DNA from 2 places in the Silicimonas lutimaris genome. Region 1 is predicted to be linked to the other one. Evidence: riboswitches for the same ligand, from Rfam matches in the RefSeq annotation. Region 1 holds a riboswitch; the other holds the start of a gene.

The links. Region 1 has a riboswitch for cobalamin ahead of ACKLNI_RS16495 (TonB-dependent receptor plug domain-containing protein). Riboswitches for the same ligand answer to the same signal wherever they lie in the genome.
Region 2: another riboswitch for cobalamin. It lies ahead of ACKLNI_RS19545 (FecCD family ABC transporter permease); the one in region 1 lies ahead of ACKLNI_RS16495 (TonB-dependent receptor plug domain-containing protein).

What each region holds. Positions count from the first base shown of each region.
Region 1 is NZ_JBLBVK010000055.1:115,706-124,345, reverse strand. Features, by position in the region: gene ACKLNI_RS16530 (TRAP transporter substrate-binding protein) at 1-203, opposite strand, end outside; gene ACKLNI_RS16525 (NAD(P)/FAD-dependent oxidoreductase) at 238-1,509, opposite strand; gene ACKLNI_RS16520 (winged helix DNA-binding protein) at 1,613-2,128, shown strand; gene ACKLNI_RS16515 (enolase C-terminal domain-like protein) at 2,137-3,252, opposite strand; gene ACKLNI_RS16510 (LysR family transcriptional regulator) at 3,360-4,262, shown strand; gene ACKLNI_RS16505 (aspartate/glutamate racemase family protein) at 4,297-5,019, shown strand; gene ACKLNI_RS16500 (hypothetical protein) at 5,102-6,310, shown strand; cobalamin riboswitch at 6,340-6,542, shown strand; gene ACKLNI_RS16495 (TonB-dependent receptor plug domain-containing protein) at 6,675-8,459, shown strand; gene ACKLNI_RS16490 (ABC transporter substrate-binding protein) at 8,446-8,640, shown strand, end outside.
Region 2 is NZ_JBLBVK010000057.1:215,929-224,568, reverse strand. Features, by position in the region: gene ACKLNI_RS19570 (monovalent cation:proton antiporter-2 (CPA2) family protein) at 1-1,068, shown strand, start outside; gene ACKLNI_RS19565 (metal ABC transporter permease) at 1,085-1,990, opposite strand; gene ACKLNI_RS19560 (metal ABC transporter permease) at 1,987-3,192, opposite strand; gene ACKLNI_RS19555 (metal ABC transporter ATP-binding protein) at 3,199-4,008, opposite strand; gene ACKLNI_RS19550 (metal ABC transporter solute-binding protein, Zn/Mn family) at 4,010-4,984, opposite strand; cobalamin riboswitch at 5,288-5,489, shown strand; gene ACKLNI_RS19545 (FecCD family ABC transporter permease) at 5,595-6,623, shown strand; gene ACKLNI_RS19540 (ABC transporter ATP-binding protein) at 6,620-7,381, shown strand; gene ACKLNI_RS19535 (energy transducer TonB family protein) at 8,005-8,307, shown strand; gene ACKLNI_RS19530 (multicopper oxidase family protein) at 8,456-8,640, shown strand, end outside.

The DNA.
Region 1 (8,640 bases):
GGGAACAGCGATCCCGAGGGGTGGGTGACGATCTCGAGGTTGCCGCCGGTGGCGTCGGTGACGCACTTGCCGAAGTTGGCGCCGACTTCCGAATGGAAGTTGGTCGCGGCATAGGCCATCGGCATATCCCAGGTTTCCGCCGATGCCGCGCCTGCGGCAAGGGCAATGGCGCTTGTGGCCAGCAAGGTCTTCATGTGTTTCATCATCTTCTCCCGGTTGGTTTGGTTGGTTTTGGTGTCATGCACGCCGGAAGCGTGCAGGCGAATAGGGCGCGAGGTCAATATTTGGCTGACGCCCAGAGATGAGTTGTGACAGCAACCGCCCGGTTTTCGGGCCGCCTGTCAGACCTACGTGGTCATGGCCGAAGCCGAACCACGCGCCTTTCAGCGAGGGAGCCTCGCCGATCAGCGGAATCGAATCCGCGATGGATGGGCGGTGGCCCATCCACTCGACCGTGTGTTTCCACGAAATTCCGGGGATGGCATCGCGGATGTTCTTTTCGAGAAGCCGGAACGGAGCGCGGGAGGGCGCGGCATCCAGGCCTCCGAACTCGACGATGCCCGCCAGTCGCAGGCGACCGTCCATCGGAGTCGCCACAAATTTTCCGCTTGCGATCATCACGGCGGCGCGCGGCATGACCGAAGGCTCCCAAAGCTCGAGGTGATAGCCGCGCTCGGATTCCAGCGGGACGTCCACGCCCAGCTTTTCTGCCAACGGGCGGGACCAGACGCCGGTCGCGAGAACGACCTCGTCGCAAGCGAGGGTTTCGCCGCCGACGCGCACACCCGAAACGGCTCCGTTTTCACGGGCGATATCCGTGACTTCTCCGATCCGGAGTTTCGCGCCGAGCGCTTCGGCATGGGCGGCGAGGTCTTTCACGTAGCGGCCCGGATCGGTGATCCGGCCATGGTTTCCGAAACGCGCGCCGAAGCCGAGATCGGGGCCGAAGGAGGGTTCGTATTCCTGCCAGGCCTTGCCTTCGAGTTCGTCCCATTCAAAGCCATGCTCGCGCCGGACAGACCAGCCGAACGCGTCGCCGTTGTAGTGATCGCGGTCGCGGTAGACGAAGACATAATCGCTGGGGACCAGCCATTTCTCGGCGCCGGTTCCCGCGGAAAGCGCCTGATGGTCGGCCAGCGAGTCGCCGATGATCGGGGCAAGAGCGGAGGCGCGGTGGCGGACCGCGTCGGAAGTGGCATGGCTCAGGTAGCGGATCAGCCAGGGGGCCAGCTTGGGCACGTAGGACCATTTCAGGAAGAGGGGCTGGTTCGGGTCGAACAGCATCCGAGGGGCTTTTTTCAAAAGGCCCGGAACCGTGACAGGAATGATCGAACAAGAGGCCAGCACTCCGCCGTTGCCATGGCTGGTGCCTTCCGCGGGGCCTTTCTTGTCGATCAGTGTGACTCGATGGCCGTCGCGCAGGAGCCATATCGCCGTCGAAACTCCGACGATGCCGGCGCCGATCACGGCGACATGGCGGGATTTGGGATTGGTCGATTCAGAGCTCACCCCGACGCCCCTTTCGCAGATTCGCTGAGTTGACTGTCTCACACTTTTGCAGTTCGTCAACAAATTGTTGACAAAATGCATTTGAGGCCGCCACGCTGACCAAATGGCAGCGAACACACTTGGCCCCGTCGTTTCTTCGGCTCACCTGGCCGATGGCAGCTTTCCGGAGATCTCGGAGCTGGAGTTCGGGCTTATCCTTGCGGGAAACGCGTTTCACCGTTGGGTGGTCCATGCGATGACCGCGGCGGGACAGCCCGAGTTGTCCTCGCTGGAAGTTCTGGTTCTGCACACGGTGCGCCATCGCGACCGGCCGAAAACGTTGGCTGGCATCTGCCTGGTGCTGAATGTCGAGGACACCCACACGGTCAACTACGCGGTCAAGAAACTGGTGCGCGCCGGGCTGGTGAGGACCGGGCGACAGGGCAAGGAAAAGACGGTCGAGGCGACCGAAGCGGGGCGCGAGGCCTGCGCTCGGTACCGCGAAATCCGCGAGCGGCTGCTTCTTGACGCGGTTCTGGACCGGGGGCTGGACCCTGCGGTGGTCAGCCAGGTGGCGTCGATCCTGCGCATGATGTCCGGCCAGTACGACCAGGCGGCACGCGCGGCGACGGTTCTCTAGCGCGGCGGTCATCGCGCGTACCTCTCGATCCTGTCCATATCGGGAACGCCACCGAGGCCGGGGGTGTCGGGGACGACGACATGGCCTTGTTCCACGCGGAAGGGCGAGGACAGGATGTCTTCGGCGAGAAAATAGCTGGCCTGGTAGAACTCGCAGCCGAGCGTGATCTCGGGAGTGGCCGCGATCATGTGGGTCCCGGCCAGATGGGCGAGGCCCGCTTCGAACATGTCGCCGCCATAGGCGAGAAGACCCGCTTCGGCGGCCATGCGGGCGACCTCCTGCGCACGGGTCAGCCCACCCGATTTCATGATCTTGATCGACACGCCGTCGCAGATGCCCTCGCGGATCGCGCGGGCCATGTCCTCGGGCCCGAATACGCTTTCGTCGGCGAGAAGAGGGATGTCGGTGAGGCCGCGGAGATGCGCCATCAGGTCGAAGAGATGCGCGCGCACGGGTTGTTCGATAAAGTCGGGACGATAGGCCGCGACGCCCAGCACCCGATCCTCGGCCTCGTCCGGCGTGAGGCCCTGGTTGAAGTCGACGCGGACGCGCAGACTGGGGTGATCCCGTCGAATGCGGTCCAGCCGCATCGTGTCGAAACCCGCTTCGCGGAAGCCGGTTTTCAGTTTGATGATGCCGACGCCGTCTTCAACGATGCGTTCCAGTAGTCTGAGATCGTTGTCGAAATCAGGATCGGCAATCGAGACCGAAAGGGGGATCGGGGCCGGGTCGGCGCCGCCGAGCAGTTTCCAGACGGGCTGTCCGGTCAGGCGGCCTTCGAGATCCAGAAGCGCGGTTTCCAGCGCGGCCTTGGCCTCGGTGCAATGGGCGACGGCGTAGAGCGCGTCGGCCATGATCGTTTTGCGGTCGGCGACGGTGCGCCCCGTGACGAGAGGGCGAAGGTACCGGTCGAGCGCCGCGAAGCTCGCCTCGGGAGAGCCTGTGAAGACCGACCAGGGCGACGCCTCTCCCCATCCGGTGGTTCCGTCCGCGGTTGTCAGGCGCAGCACGACGATTTCGCAGGCACCAGCGACGCTGCCGATTCCATGGTCGCGGCGCGACGTGACCGGCAGCGACAAGTGCCAGACGTCGAAGCCCATGATTGGCTGGTCAAGATCGCCCAAGCGACGCATTCCCCCGAGGTTCCCGGAACCGACATTGCCGCAAGGAAAGCATCATTTCTAATACAAATATTTTACAATCACATAAGATTAAGTGATGTAATGCATTCATGGCTCCCAGATTCAGGCAATATCAGGCGTTTCACGCGATCATTGAGAAAGGCACCGTGACGGGTGCCGCGGAATCGCTTGGCATTTCGCAACCCGGGATCAGCAACCTGATCGCGCAGTTGGAGCGCCAGACAAAGCTGAAACTCTTCGAGCGCCAGCGGGGGAGGCTTGTGCCGACGCCCGAGGCCTCGGTTCTGTTTCATGAGGTCGATACGGTCGTGCGCGGGTTGGACCACGTCACACAGGCCGTCGTGGATTTGCAGAACCAGAAGGCCGGGCAGTTGCAGGTGGCGACCAGCCACGCGATGGCATTCGGGTTCATGCCCGTCGTTATCGCCGAGTTTTTGCGGGACAGGCCGAACCTGACGATCGCCTTCCAGTCGCAATATTCATCCAAGATCCAGGAATGGGTCAGCGCAGGGCTGTTCGAGATCGGCATTTGCGAGCAGCCCTTGCGGAATGACGATCTGGACCGCCGCGAGATGTCCTTCTCGGTCCAGTGCGCGGTCCCTGAGGCCTCGCCGCTGATCAAGCACGAGGTTCTGACGCCGTCGTTACTGTCGGATGAGCCCTTCATCGTGATGGGTGTCGATCACATGGTGACAGCGCGCACGCGCGAGGCGTTTCAGGCCGAAGGTGCGCGTCTGCGGATCAGAGGCCATACGGACCTTTTCCGGAATGCCCTGAACCTTGTAAAGCAGGGGTTGGGCGTCACGCTGGTGGACCCGTTCACCCTGTCATCTGATGATGGCACGGGATACGTGGTGCGGCCCTTCGCGCCGGTGATCCTGCTGGATATGTTTATCGTGACGGCGCGAGCGCGGCCATTGTCGGCCGTTGGTCGAGAGTTCCTGGCGGACCTGGAGGCGAGGCTGGGACGCATGGCGTGGCGCCCCGATTGAGTGTATGGGCCGGACAGCTTTGGAGGGCAGGGCGATGAAGGTGACGGGCGGCAAGACGATCTATGGGGCCTCGGTGGGCATCCTGATGCTGGAGGCGCGTTTCCCGCGTGTCCTGGGCGACATGGGGAACGCGGGAACCTGGGATTTCCCGGTGATGTACCGCGTCGTGCGAGACGCGTCGCCCGATCGGGTGGTCCGGAAGCGGGCAGAGGGCTTGTTGGGGTCCTTCATCGATGCGGCGCGGTCGCTGGAAGCCGACGGGGCGGACGGAATTACTACCAACTGCGGCTTCCTGGCCCTGTTCCAGCAAGAGATCGCCGAGGCGGTGGGCGTGCCGGTTCTGACTTCGTCGCTGATGCAGGTGCGCGCCGTGAATGCGCTGTTGCCGAAGGGCAAGCGGGCCGGTGTCCTGACGATCTCTGGCTCCACTCTGACACCGGCGCATCTGGAAAAGGCAGGGGTGCCCGACGGCACACCGATCGGCACGACCGAGGGCGGAGTGCACTTCACGCGGGCGATTCTTGACGATGCCTATGAGCTGGACCTGGCGCTGGCGGAGCAGGACAACGTCGATGCGGCTCTTGCGATGCAGGCCGCACATCCGGAAATGGGCGCTCTGGTGCTGGAGTGCACCAACATGACGCCCTATGCCAGCGCGATCCGAACGGCGACTGGTTTGCCCGTCTTTTCAATGGTTTCCTTTGTGAGCTGGTTCCAGTCCGGTCTGTCTCCGAGGCATTGGGCGACGGCATTTTGAACGCCGTTCAGGATTTTTGTTGATTTACTGAAAGTGTCGCGCTACCCAGAAATGAACAGTGTTCATAAAGTGAGTCGCCGTCATGCCTCATGTTGTCGATACCAAACAGCTTATCGCCGAGAATATTCTGACCGAAGCGCAGGGGGCCGAGATCGCCCGGCGCTCGCGCGAGACGATGGTTTCGCTGGTCGTCAACGTCGTGCTGTGCGTTGGCATCGTGGCGGCGACCCTGGGACTGGTGTTCTGGCTTGCCGATGCGCTGGCCGTTGCCGTTGCGGGCGCGGTTTTCGTCGCGGCAGGCGTGGCGGTTCTGGCCCGGGGAGGCGAGCTTTACCGGATGCTGGGCAATGCTGCGGCGCTGGTCGGTGCGGGCATGCTTGTGGCAGGCGGCGGGATCGAGCTGGTCGACAAGTTCCAGGACATCGCCGGCTGGCTGATGCTGGGGCTGGGCGCGGGGCTGGCTGCAGGGGCCTACGGGGTCTTTGCCCGGACGGCTTCGCTGAAGTTCGCGGCGGGCGCGGTCCTGTTGATGGGCGTGGCGCTGCACCTCTGGGGACTCGGACTGGCCGCAGAGGGTGTTTCGGGCCTGCCGCGCGCGCTTCTTCTGGGCTATGCCGCTGCACTGGTGGCGGGGGCGGGCGTGCTGGTGGACGTACGTTTCATCACGGCGCTGGCCATCGTGCCGTTCGCGCAGATGCTGGACACGGGAACCGGGTACTTCCACGCCGCCTATTTCTTCTATTCGCCGGAGGCGACGCTGACGGTCCTTCAGATGTCGGCGCTTGTGGGCGCGGGAGCCTGGGCGATGACGCGCACCCCGGACCGTTTCGGGCGGCACGCCGGAATCCTCGCGATCATGGCGATGGTCGTCGGCAACCTCGCCTTTCTCGTCGGCTCGCTCTGGGGCGACTATGTTGGCGCTGAGTTGGTTGGCGGTCGGCCTGTCTGGGTCAATGGCATGGAGTGGACCGACTATCACGCCGCCATCGACGCCTGGGAGGCGCGGTTCCTCCACATTTCCGAGCATGTCTTCTCGGTGGTCTGGGCCGTGCTGCTGGCAGGGGGCGCTTTCTGGGCGGCGCATGCCAACCGGCGCGGGCTTTTCAACGCGGCAATCACTTTCGGGGCGATTCACGCTTATACCCAGCTTTTCGAAACGATGTCGGACGAACCTCTCGCCTGGGCGCTGGGCGGGCTGGCGGCAATCCCGCTGGCCTGGGGCATGTGGCGGCTGAATGTCTGGCTGGCCCTGCGTGGTGACGGAAACAGACCGCAAATCGCCGCCGCTTAACCTTGACTCGCATGGCGTGCGGGCGTAGCCGGGACGAGCTTTGGTTTCGTTCCGGTTTCGCGCCGGGACGGTGAAAAGGGAACGCGGTAAGGGATCTCCCAATTCCGCGGCTGCCCCCGCAACTGTAGGCGGAGAGCGAAGGCTGCACATGCCACTGAGCCCGGAGGGTTCGGGAAGGCCAGCCCAGCGATGACCCGCAAGCCAGGAGACCTGCCAAGGCTGTCACCCGGTTCTCTCTCGGGGTGAGGGGCGAACGGCGGATTCCGCAGTGGTGATTTAACCGTCTGCGGGAAGGCTTTCTTTCCAATGACTTGAGTGGGGTGGTGACGGATTTCCGTCACTTTGGACTATTGGAAAGTGGATTATGAAAATCAAATCCAGATTACTTTTGACGGTGGCGCTGGTGCTGCCGCAGACCGTGTTCGCGCAGGGCGTGATCGAGCTTGACGAAGCGCTTGTCACCTCGGGGCTGATCCCGGTCGCCGTGAACGAGACCGGTGCATCTGTCGAGATTCTCGACGCCAGCGATATCGCTGATGGCGCCGCGACACTGGACGACACGCTGGAGCGCCTGCCGGGCGTCAGCGTGACGCGGACCGGTACGCCGGGCGCGAACGCCGATATCCGCATCCGCGGTTTGCCGCAGCGTTATACCGGTGTTACGATCGACGGGATCGACGTGATCGATCCCTCGGCGCCGCAGTCCGCGCTGAACTTCGGAACGATGACCCGTGCGCTGGCCGACCGGATCGAGGTCGCCAAGGGCACGCAGACGGCTGTCTATGGATCGGACGCGATTGCCGGCACCGTCAACATCACCAGCTGGCGACCGACCGAAGAGGGGTTGAGCTGGGGCGGGCAGGCCGAGGCGGGCAGTTTCGGCTGGGCGTCGTCCGTGCTGCACCTCGGCTATCTCGACGACCGGGGCGAGGCGGCCCTGACGCTGGGCGCCGTGCGCTCGGACGGGTATTCGGCCCGACCCGGCAATGCCGAGGCCGACGGGTTCCGCCAGACCTCGCTTTCGTTCCTTGTGTCGCGCGACGTGACCGACGCGGTCACGCTGGGTGTGAACGGTTTCTGGGCTGACAGCGAGGTGGAGGACGACGACACCGATCTCGATCCGACGGGCCTCTACTTCGAGACCAAGACCGGACTTCGGGCCTTTGCGGAGATCCGGGGCGACCGGATCGACCACGAGTTTTCGGTGTCGCGCTATGTCATCGACCGCGAGGATCCGACCGGGTTCTCACGGCTCTTCGAAGGCACGAGAACCGAAGTGGACTATCTTGGCACGACGGATTTGTCGGCGAACGCCAAGCTGGCCTTCGGTGCTGATTGGGTGGAGGAAGGCTCCAGCATCGACGGTTCCTCTGCCGAGGCCGATAACTGGGCGGTGTTCGGCGAGTTGCAATACGCCGTCTCGGACCGCGCCGACCTGTCGTTCTCGCTGCGCCACGACGTGCATTCCGATTTCGACGACGCCACGACCGGGCGGCTGGCGCTGGCCTATCGGCTGAGCGATGCGACGACGCTGAAGGGCGTGGTCGGCACCGGGTTCCGCGCGCCCTCGCTTTACGAGCGGTTCGGGCCTTTCGGAAATTCCGCGCTGGAAGCGGAGGAAAGCCGGTCGGCGGAACTGGGTATCGCGCATGATGGCGGGTCCTGGTCGGTCGAAGCCACCGCGTTCCGCTCCGAGATCGACAACCTGATCGGTTTCGGCGTCGCGACCTATATCCAGACGCCCGGCGAGACCGTGGCGCAGGGTGTGGAATTGTCGGGCGAGGTCGATCTGGGCCGTGTCTCCCTGTTCGGTGCCTATACCTACACCGATTCAGAAGGTCCGGGCGGCAGGTCCCTGCGCGTTCCGCGTCACGACCTTGTTCTGGGTGCGGAGACCGACATCACGGACCGCCTGTCCGGCATGCTGTCTGTCCGCCACGTGGCCGACCGGCTGGACATCGACGCGGGGTTCGCGACAGTGGCCGCGCCGGACTACACAGTGGCCGATGTGCAGCTCACCTATGAGGTGCGGGATGGCATGCAGGCCTATCTGAGGGTCGAGAACCTGTTCGACGAGGACTACGAAGAGGTGTTGACCTACACTTCGCCCGGTCGCTCGGTCTTCGTCGGGCTGAATGCGTCGTTCTAGGCTGATACCCTTCTGCGCTGCGCTGGCTTTCGCCGGCGTGGCGCTTGCCGATTCACCGCGGCGCGTCGTCACCATGAACCACTGCGCCGACCAGTACGCCCTTCTGCTGGCAGCGCCTGGCCAAGTGGTGTCCGTCTCTCACATCGCGCTCGATCCGTTCCTGTCCGCCATGGCGGACGAG
Region 2 (8,640 bases), on a different contig from region 1:
AACTTCAGCGTGCTGTTCCGCGACCCTCTTCAGGTCGTTCTGATGACGCTTCTTCTGTTCCTCGTGAAGGGCATCGTGCTTTTTGCTCTGGCGCTGATTTTCCGGATCCGCGGTCGTAACAAATGGTTGTTCACCCTCGGCCTCGCCCAGGCCGGTGAATTCGGTTTCGTACTGCTCTCTTTCGCGTCGCAGCAGAATGTCCTCGGTCCGGCACTGACGGAACGGGCGCTTTTGATCGTGGCTCTGTCGATGTTGCTGACACCACTCTTCTTCATCGCATACGAGCGCTTCCTGCACCGCAGGTCCTCCGAAAGCGGAGAAACGCCGGAAGCTGACGAAATCGACGAACGGCAGGCCATCATCATCGCCGGGATTGGCCGCTTCGGACAGGTGGTCAACCGGCTGTTGCTGCTCGCCGGCTTCAGAGCGGTGGTTCTCGACAACAATCTCGAGGCGGTCGAAACGATGCGACGTTTCGGCATCAAGGGTTTCTTCGGTGATCCGACACGCCCGGAACTCCTGCACGCGGCCGGCCTCGAGGAGGCGCGCGTGCTTGTCGTTGCGCTTGATGATCGCCGCGCGGCCAATCAGCTTGTGCGCTACGCGCGCTCGCAACGGCCCGACCTGCATATCGTCGCGCGGGCCCACGACCGCGTCCACGTGTTCGAGCTATACCGCGCCGGCGCCAACGATATCGTGCGGGAGTTGTTCGACAGCTCGCTGCGCGCGGGCCGCTATGTGCTGGAGAACATGGGACTCACCGACATCGAAGCGGCGAAGATCGAACACTTCTTCTATCGCAAGGACAGGGAATCCCTGCGGGAGCTCGCGGGGCTTTGGAACCCGGACATCCCCGTCAGCGAAAACAGCGCCTATATCACGCGATCACGCGAGCTGAACGCGGAGCTGGAAACAGCGCTTGTCGAACATCTCGGGGATGCGGATATCGATGTCGGCCAGACGTTCAACCCGGACGATCCGGAACCCACGCCCCTACTCCCGGAAGAAGAGATCATTCCGTCCGCCGCCTCGGACGAGGTTTCGTCAGAGAAGCGGGAGGTCGGCTGACCGAAATCGCCTGCTCTCAAACGCGCGACGGCCCCGTGAGGGCCGCAAGGCCCAGAATCAGGCCCGAAACGGTTGCGATCATGCCTGCGGCACTGACCGCGTCCGTGCCGCCAAGCCAAAGCGGTCCGTAGCCCGCGAGAACGAACCCCAGCACCGCTGAAACAAGCGCGAAGACCACCGACCATGCGACCTGAACGCCCAACCTGTTCGTCATCAGCCGGGCGGCCGCCGGGGGACAGATGAACATCGCGATCACGATGATCGATCCGACGGCATCGAAGGCGGCAACGGCAGCCATTGCAGAGACGATCACCAGACCCAAACCGATGGCCCGCACCGGCAATCCCAATGTTGCGGCGAAACCCTCGTCGAAGGTCGATATCGCAAGAGGACGCCAGAACGCTGCCAGCAGTGCTCCTAACAGCAACGTCACGACGAGGATGCGGAAAAGCTCCGGCGGCAACGCCGCCAGCGCCACCGGGTCGGTCAGGCTTTCCCAACCGGTCGCCTCCAGCCAGATCAGGCTTTCGAGGTTTCCGTATAGCGCGTGCTCTACGTCAAGGTGGACGCCCGAGGTGTCGGTCTGTTCCAGCAGCAGGACACCAGCGGCAAAAAGCGTGGTAAAGGTCACTCCCATCGCGGCACCGGGTTCGATCCGCCCAAAGCGGCGGATGCCCTCGATCATCGCAACGGCCAGAAGGGCCGCACCCGCCGCGCCCGCCAGCATCGCCCATGTGGTGATCGCGCCAGTCAAAAGGAAGGCAACCACGATCCCGGGCAGAACGACATGGCTGATCGCATCCCCGATCAGCGCCTGCCGCCGCAGCACCAGGAAGTTTCCCGGCAGTGCACAGGCGACCGCCGCAAGGCAGCCGATCAGCAACGGCGTCAGGCTCAGGGGAACGAACTCCTCACCAGTCACGCGCCCGCCTCCCGTAAACCGCCGATCCTCGCGTCGATCCCCGCGATCTGGTCGGCCGTCAGCACATCCTCGATCCGGGTCAGCCCATCGTATCGTGCCGCCGCCAGTTCGAATTCCGGTGTCGCTCGCGCCACATCCCACCGGCGCTCATCCATCAGGGCACGCGCTGCACGTGCCGCCCCCGCCTCGGTCGCCACACCATCCGCACGCACCAGTCCCTGCCGCTCCAACAGGCGCAGCGTCAGAGGCTCATAGATCGGCTGGCCTTGCGCCAGAGCAAGCAAACCCTGCCGCACATGGACACCGGCCTGAAATCTCCTGTGCCGCAGCAAGGCCGAGACCAGCCCCCGCGACGGAGCAAGCGCGAAAGACGCCGCGAACAGGGCAAAAGCCGTCAGCACGATGATCGGCCCGGTGGGCAACGCCGGCGCGCTGGCCGAGACCGCTGCCCCGACCCAACCGGAAATGGCCCCGAAACCTCCGGCCAGCAGCACCACCCTCTCCGACCGGTTGCTCCAGAAACGCGCGGTTACCGGTGGTATGATCAGGAGCGCGACGATCAGGATAAGGCCCACGACCTTCAGCCCAACGACCGTCACGGCCATCACAAGCCCCATCATCGCCAGATCGATGCGGTTCAGCCGAACCCCTGTGGCCGAAGCGAAGCCGGGATCGAAGGCGACCATCATCATGGGACGACGCAAGATCAGAACAAGCCCGATCACAAAGACGCCGCCCGCCGCGATAAGAACCGCATCCGAGAACAGCATCCCGGCCGTGGCCCCAAGCAGGAATCCCTCCAACCCCGCCTGTCCGCCAGTGGTCATTGTCTGGATCACGGTCAGAATGACGATTCCGAACCCGAAGAACACAGACAACACCGCACCGATGGCGGCATCCTCGGACAGCCGCGTGTGCGATGCCAGCCACTGAACCGTCAGCAACCCCAGCACCGCGGTCACGGCCGATCCTGCCAAAAGCCCTGGCAGCCAGCGTCCATCCATCCCAAGGAATGCCATGCATATGAACGCCAGGCCGACGCCCGGCAGTGTCGCATGCGCAATCGCGTCGCTGACAAGTGCACGTTTCCGCAGGTAAAGGAACGTCCCCGTGACACCCGCTGCGGCGCCCAAAAGCATCGCACCCAAGGTCACGAGCGTGGCGTTGTAGCCAAGCTGAAAGGTCAGCGCATCCGCAAGCATGGGGTGTCAGCCCGCCTCGGCAAGGCGATCAATTTGTGCCGTCGCCAGTCGCCCGCCATAAGCTGCCTCCAGAGCCTCTGTGGTAAAGGCCTCCGCTACCGGACCTTCCGCAATCTTCCGGACGTTCAGCATCAGAACCTCGTCGAAATACTCTCTGACCGTCGAAAGATCGTGATGAACGGCGACAACCGTGCGCCCCTCGGCCTTCAGAGCTTTCAGAACATCGATAATCGCGCGCTCGGTCGCCGCATCGACACCGGCAAAAGGCTCATCCAGCAAATAGAGGTCTGCATCCTGAGCCAAGGCGCGCGCGAGGAAGACCCTCTGCTGCTGGCCTCCGGATAGTTGCCCGATCTGTCGGTCGGCGAAATCTTCCATTCCGACACGGACCAGACAGTCATGAATGCGCGCCCGGTGTGTGCCGCGGAACCGGCCCAACAAGCCCAGTTGCCGGTACAGCCCCATTGCAACGACGTCCGACACACGGGTCGGAAAATCCCAGTCCACGCTGGCGCGCTGCGGAACATAGGCGATCCGGTGACGCATCTCGGAAAGCGGTGCGCCGAATACCGTCGTCAATCCCGACAGCGGTGCAACCAGACCAAGCGCCGCCTTCAGCAAGGTCGATTTGCCGGCTCCGTTCGGACCGATAATTGCAGTCATGGCGCCGGGACGGAACGTTGCATCCACCGAGAAGACGGCGGGTTTCTGGTCGTAGGACACGGTCAGCCCCCGGATCGCCAGAGGGCTCCGGCGCAGTTCGGCGACACGCGCCGCCTCGGCCTCGGGACCTGTGAGATGGAGTTCCGGAACCATGTCAGCTTCCCGCGCTCAGCTTGCCGGTCATCCCGCGCTCGGGCGCTTCGCCACCAAGCGCTGTGGCGATGACAGTCGCATTGTGATCGATCATGCCGACATAGGTGCCTTCGTAGGTTCCCGGACTACCCATGGCATCCGAATACAGTTCACCGCCGATACGAACTTCGTGTCCCTCGGCAGCGGCGCCTTCGATCAAAGCACGGATCGAGCGGTCGGATACCGAGCTTTCAACGAACACGGCCGCAATGCCGCGATCTACAAGCAGGTTCACCAATTCGGTGATCCGGTTAAGTCCGGCCTCACTTTCCGTCGAAATACCCTGAATACCGATCACTTCGTAACCATAGGCCCGACCGAAATAGTTGAAGGCATCGTGAGCGGTCAGAAGTACGCGGCGCTCTTCCGGGACAGAGCCAAGTACGTCGTTCGCATAGGATGCCAACACATCCAGCTCTGCTGTATAGGCCTCAGCATTGGCTGTGAAAGCCGCAGCGTCATGGGGTGCGGTCTCCGACATCGCGTCACGGATCGCAAATGCCACCTCTCGCCACAAAGCCGGGTCCATCCAGACATGGGGATCGAAACGGTCCGCATAGTCATCATGCGCGATGCGCTGCTCGGCAGGGATGGTCTCTGCCACGGCGCGAACCGGCACGAGACCCGAAAGGTCACCCAGAACCTCTTCCATCTGGGCTTCCAGGTACAATCCGTTCCAAAGGATCAGGTCCGCCCGGCGCATCGCAAGGATATCGGTCCGGGTCTGCCGGTATGCATGCGGGTCCACCCCCGGCCCCATCAGCGCCTTGACCTCCACCAGTTCGCCACCGATCGCGCGGGCAGTGTCCGCGATCATGCCGGTCGTTGCCACGATCGACAGTCTGCCTTCAGCGGCAATAGCGGCCCTTGGAGCGAAGGCCGCACCCAATGCGGCAGCTCCAATCGACCTGAGGACACTCCGTCGAGACGCGATCATTTTCTCCACCTTTAATGAGAATAATTCTCAATCTCACCTAAAGATGCGATTTATTCGCAGTAAGTCAAGAGATCGGCAACCTCCAAAGCAAACCACGAGACGAATCCGCCTGCGGCGCGCACCAGACACTTGCCATACGTTTTGCCGACGTTTGGCATACACCTTGCCGACCCGATTTCCATTGGCATTTCAGATGCCTGCGCTTTAGGGGCTCTGAGGACTCACAAAAGTCGGGCTTTGCAGCAACATCCCGTTAACTCTGGAGCGAACGCGCACGACACTTGACTCGGCACACGCCTGGTTCCATCACGGTTCTGCTTCGGTTCCGTTCCCCATGAACGGATAAAAGGGAACGCGGTCAGGGTCATTCCCAATTCCGCGACTGCCCCCGCAACTGTAGGCGGTGAGCAAGGCCGACTGACGCCACTGGGGCTCCAGAACCCCGGGAAGGCCGGCCAAGCCAGGACCCGCGAGTCAGGAGACCTGCCGAGGCGCTCACCCAGTCCGGGGCGCGGGGCGCGCGTACGGGCTACGGACATTCCGGTGTGGTGACTTGAAATTCACCGTTCGGAATCAGGACCTTCCGAACACACACGCGAGAGTGACCGGGATGGCGATGGCCGGCACCGAGAATAATCGGATTGCAACCGGGAGGCCCCCGGTCCTTTACCCCGTTCTGATCAGTCTTTGCTGTATCGGCTTTATTGCGTCGCTTATCACCGGACCTGCCGAGATTTCCCCTCTGGATGCGCTTTCGTCGCTATTCAGTGACACCGACGGGCCCGAGAGCGACATAATGCGCAACATCCGCCTGCCCCGCGCCGTTCTGGGCGCAATGGTCGGCGCCAGCCTCGGCCTCACGGGTGCCGCGATGCAGGGACTCCTTCGCAACCCTCTTGCCGAACCAGGACTGATCGGCGTCTCCTCCTTTGCGGCCCTTGGGGCGGTCATCTCCCTCCAAACCGGCCTCGCCGCCAGCTTCGCTCTCGCACTGCCGCTTGCCGCCTTGGCCGGAGCAGGCCTGTCCGTGGCGCTCCTGGTGCTGCTTGCTGGGCCGCGTGGCTCTTCGTTGACGCTCATCCTTGCCGGCATCGCAATCAGCGCGCTCGGCGGAGCACTGACGACACTGGTGCTGAACCTCTCTCCAAACCCATTCGCTGCCAGCGAGATCGTCTTCTGGATGATGGGATCACTGTCCGATCGGTCTTGGACCCATGTCTGGCTGGCACTGCCTCTTATGGCCGCCGGCTGGGTGGCACTCATGGCGAGCGGTAGGGGCCTCGATGCCCTGACCCTTGGCGAAGACGCTGCCACGGCACTCGGCATCCGTATGTCCCACCTGCGGACCCTGGTTGTCGCTGGGACAGCAGCGGCAATCGGAGCGGCAACGGCCGTGACTGGTGCTGTAGGTTTCGTTGGTTTGGTGGTGCCGCATGTTCTCAGACCATTCGTGGGCGGCGCACCGGGGCGACTTTTGCCTGCGTCAGCCCTTGGAGGTACGGCCATGGTCTTGCTGGCAGACGCCGCCGTCGAGACGATTCTTCCGGACCGGAACCTCAAGCTTGGCGTACTTACCGCCCTTGTGGGTGCACCCGTGTTCCTGCACCTCGTTTTCCGCACCCGGAGGGCAGGTCTGTGAACGGAATAAGGATCGAAAACCTGTCGGTGCGCCGCGGTCAGACTGCAGTTCTGGAGCAGATAACACTGGCTTTAGAACCGGGAGAACTGGTTGGCCTTATCGGACCAAACGGTGCCGGAAAGACAACTCTCATGCGTGCGGCGCTAGGCCTATTGCCTTTTGAAGGCCGCTCGTCACTCGCATTGCTTCCCGAGCGCGACAGGGCACGAATGGCGGCATGGCTTCCGCAGGAGCGTGATATCGCTTGGCCAGTTGATGTCGAAACGCTCGTTGCGCTGGGGCGGACACCTTATCTGGCAGCTGGACGAAAACTATCCGAAACAGACCGCTCGGCCATTGCACGGGCCATATCGAAAATGGGCCTCCAGGGTTTGGCCCGGAGACAGGCAAACGAGCTTTCGGGTGGTGAAAGAGCACGGGCTTTGATCGCCCGGGTTCTCGCGCAAGAAACACCCGTTGTGTTTGCCGACGAACCGATCGCAGGCCTCGACCCGGCCCATCAAATCGCCGCAATGAAGGTGTTCCAGTCTCTGGCCGCTGAATCTAAGACCGTGGCTGTCTCATTGCACGATCTGGGACTTGCATCGCGCTACTGTGACAGACTGGTTCTTTTGGACCGCGGGCGTGTCGTGGCGGATGGATCACCGGACAAAGTGCTGACCGACATGCGCATGCGTTCTGTTTTTTCCGTCGGGGGCCATTGGGCCGACACGCCGAACGGGCCGGTCTTTCACCCCGTGGAAGCGGTGGAACCATGAGCGGGCGAGGCGATCTCTTCTTTGCTTTTTGTGCCGCAGCCGCGGTTCACGCCGGTATCCTCGCGGTTGGCCCAGGTCAAAGCGGCGGTGGCGCTGGGGATGACGGGAGAAACAGGATAAGCGTCGCTGCCGCATCGCCATCCGTGGCCGCCGTTGTCCGGTCGTGGGACACTTCACCGTCGACCTACGAAGCGCAGGTGCTTTCCAGCCCGAACCCGGCCGTGGAAGACTATTCGGGTATTTCGCGCGAAATACCGCCCAAGCGGGTCACACAACCCGAAACAATGCCGCCCGCCCTCGATGCGCGTGACACCCCTGTCGTCGCTTGGACTGCTCCAACCGGCCTGCAAATCCCGGACCCAGCAACCTCTCTGCCAAATGAGCCGTCACTCGAAACCGATACTGCCAGCATACCAGCACCTCCTCTAGAGAGCGCGCCGGTCGCGGACGCCTTACCTGCAATCGGCAAGTCTCGGCCCGCGTCTGACGATGCGCCGAGAATTGCGGAGCGACCCTCCCCTAGACCCACCGCGTCCGACTCTGAAGCCGTAGCACGCAGGACCGCGGCAGGAACAGGTGGCGCGGGAAGCCGTGGCTCTTCGATACCGGCATCGCTTCCGAAGATGTCCGAGGCTGAGCGACAAGCGGCGACATCGGCTTGGGCCGCTGTAATCCAGAGAAGGATCGCGCATCATCACGTCTATCCCCGTGGAACACGAGACGAGGGCCGGGTTCGTGTGGCCATGGTCGTGCTTCCGAACGGCAAGCTCGCAGAAGTATCCGTCGCACGGTCGTCTGGAAGCCCTGCCCTCGACAAGGCGGCGGTCCTCGCTGTTCGGCGCGCCGCGCCCTTCCCACCGGCTCCGAAATCCCTTACCGATCAGTGGTACGACATCGGCCAATGGATCGCGTTCGAGAGGCGCTGAAGCTCTCGCGTTCTTGACCCGAAGGCTCTCCGGCACACATCCCTACCAGCTATCCAGGGAGTTCTCTATGAAAAGACGGTCTTTCCTGTCCGGCTCCGCGGCCCTGTCCCTTTTGCCAGCGCCTGTTTTGGCGTCACAACCCAGAAACATGTCTGCGCGTGCCTCGTCGGTGCGGATCGCGCCATCGGATTATCCTGAAACCAATGTCTGGTCTTTCGATGGCATCACACCGGGACCGGAATTGCGCATCTCTCAGGGTTCCCGACTGTACTTGAGATTGTTCAATGAACTGGACGTGGCAACGAGCGTGCACTGGCATGGGATACGGATTGA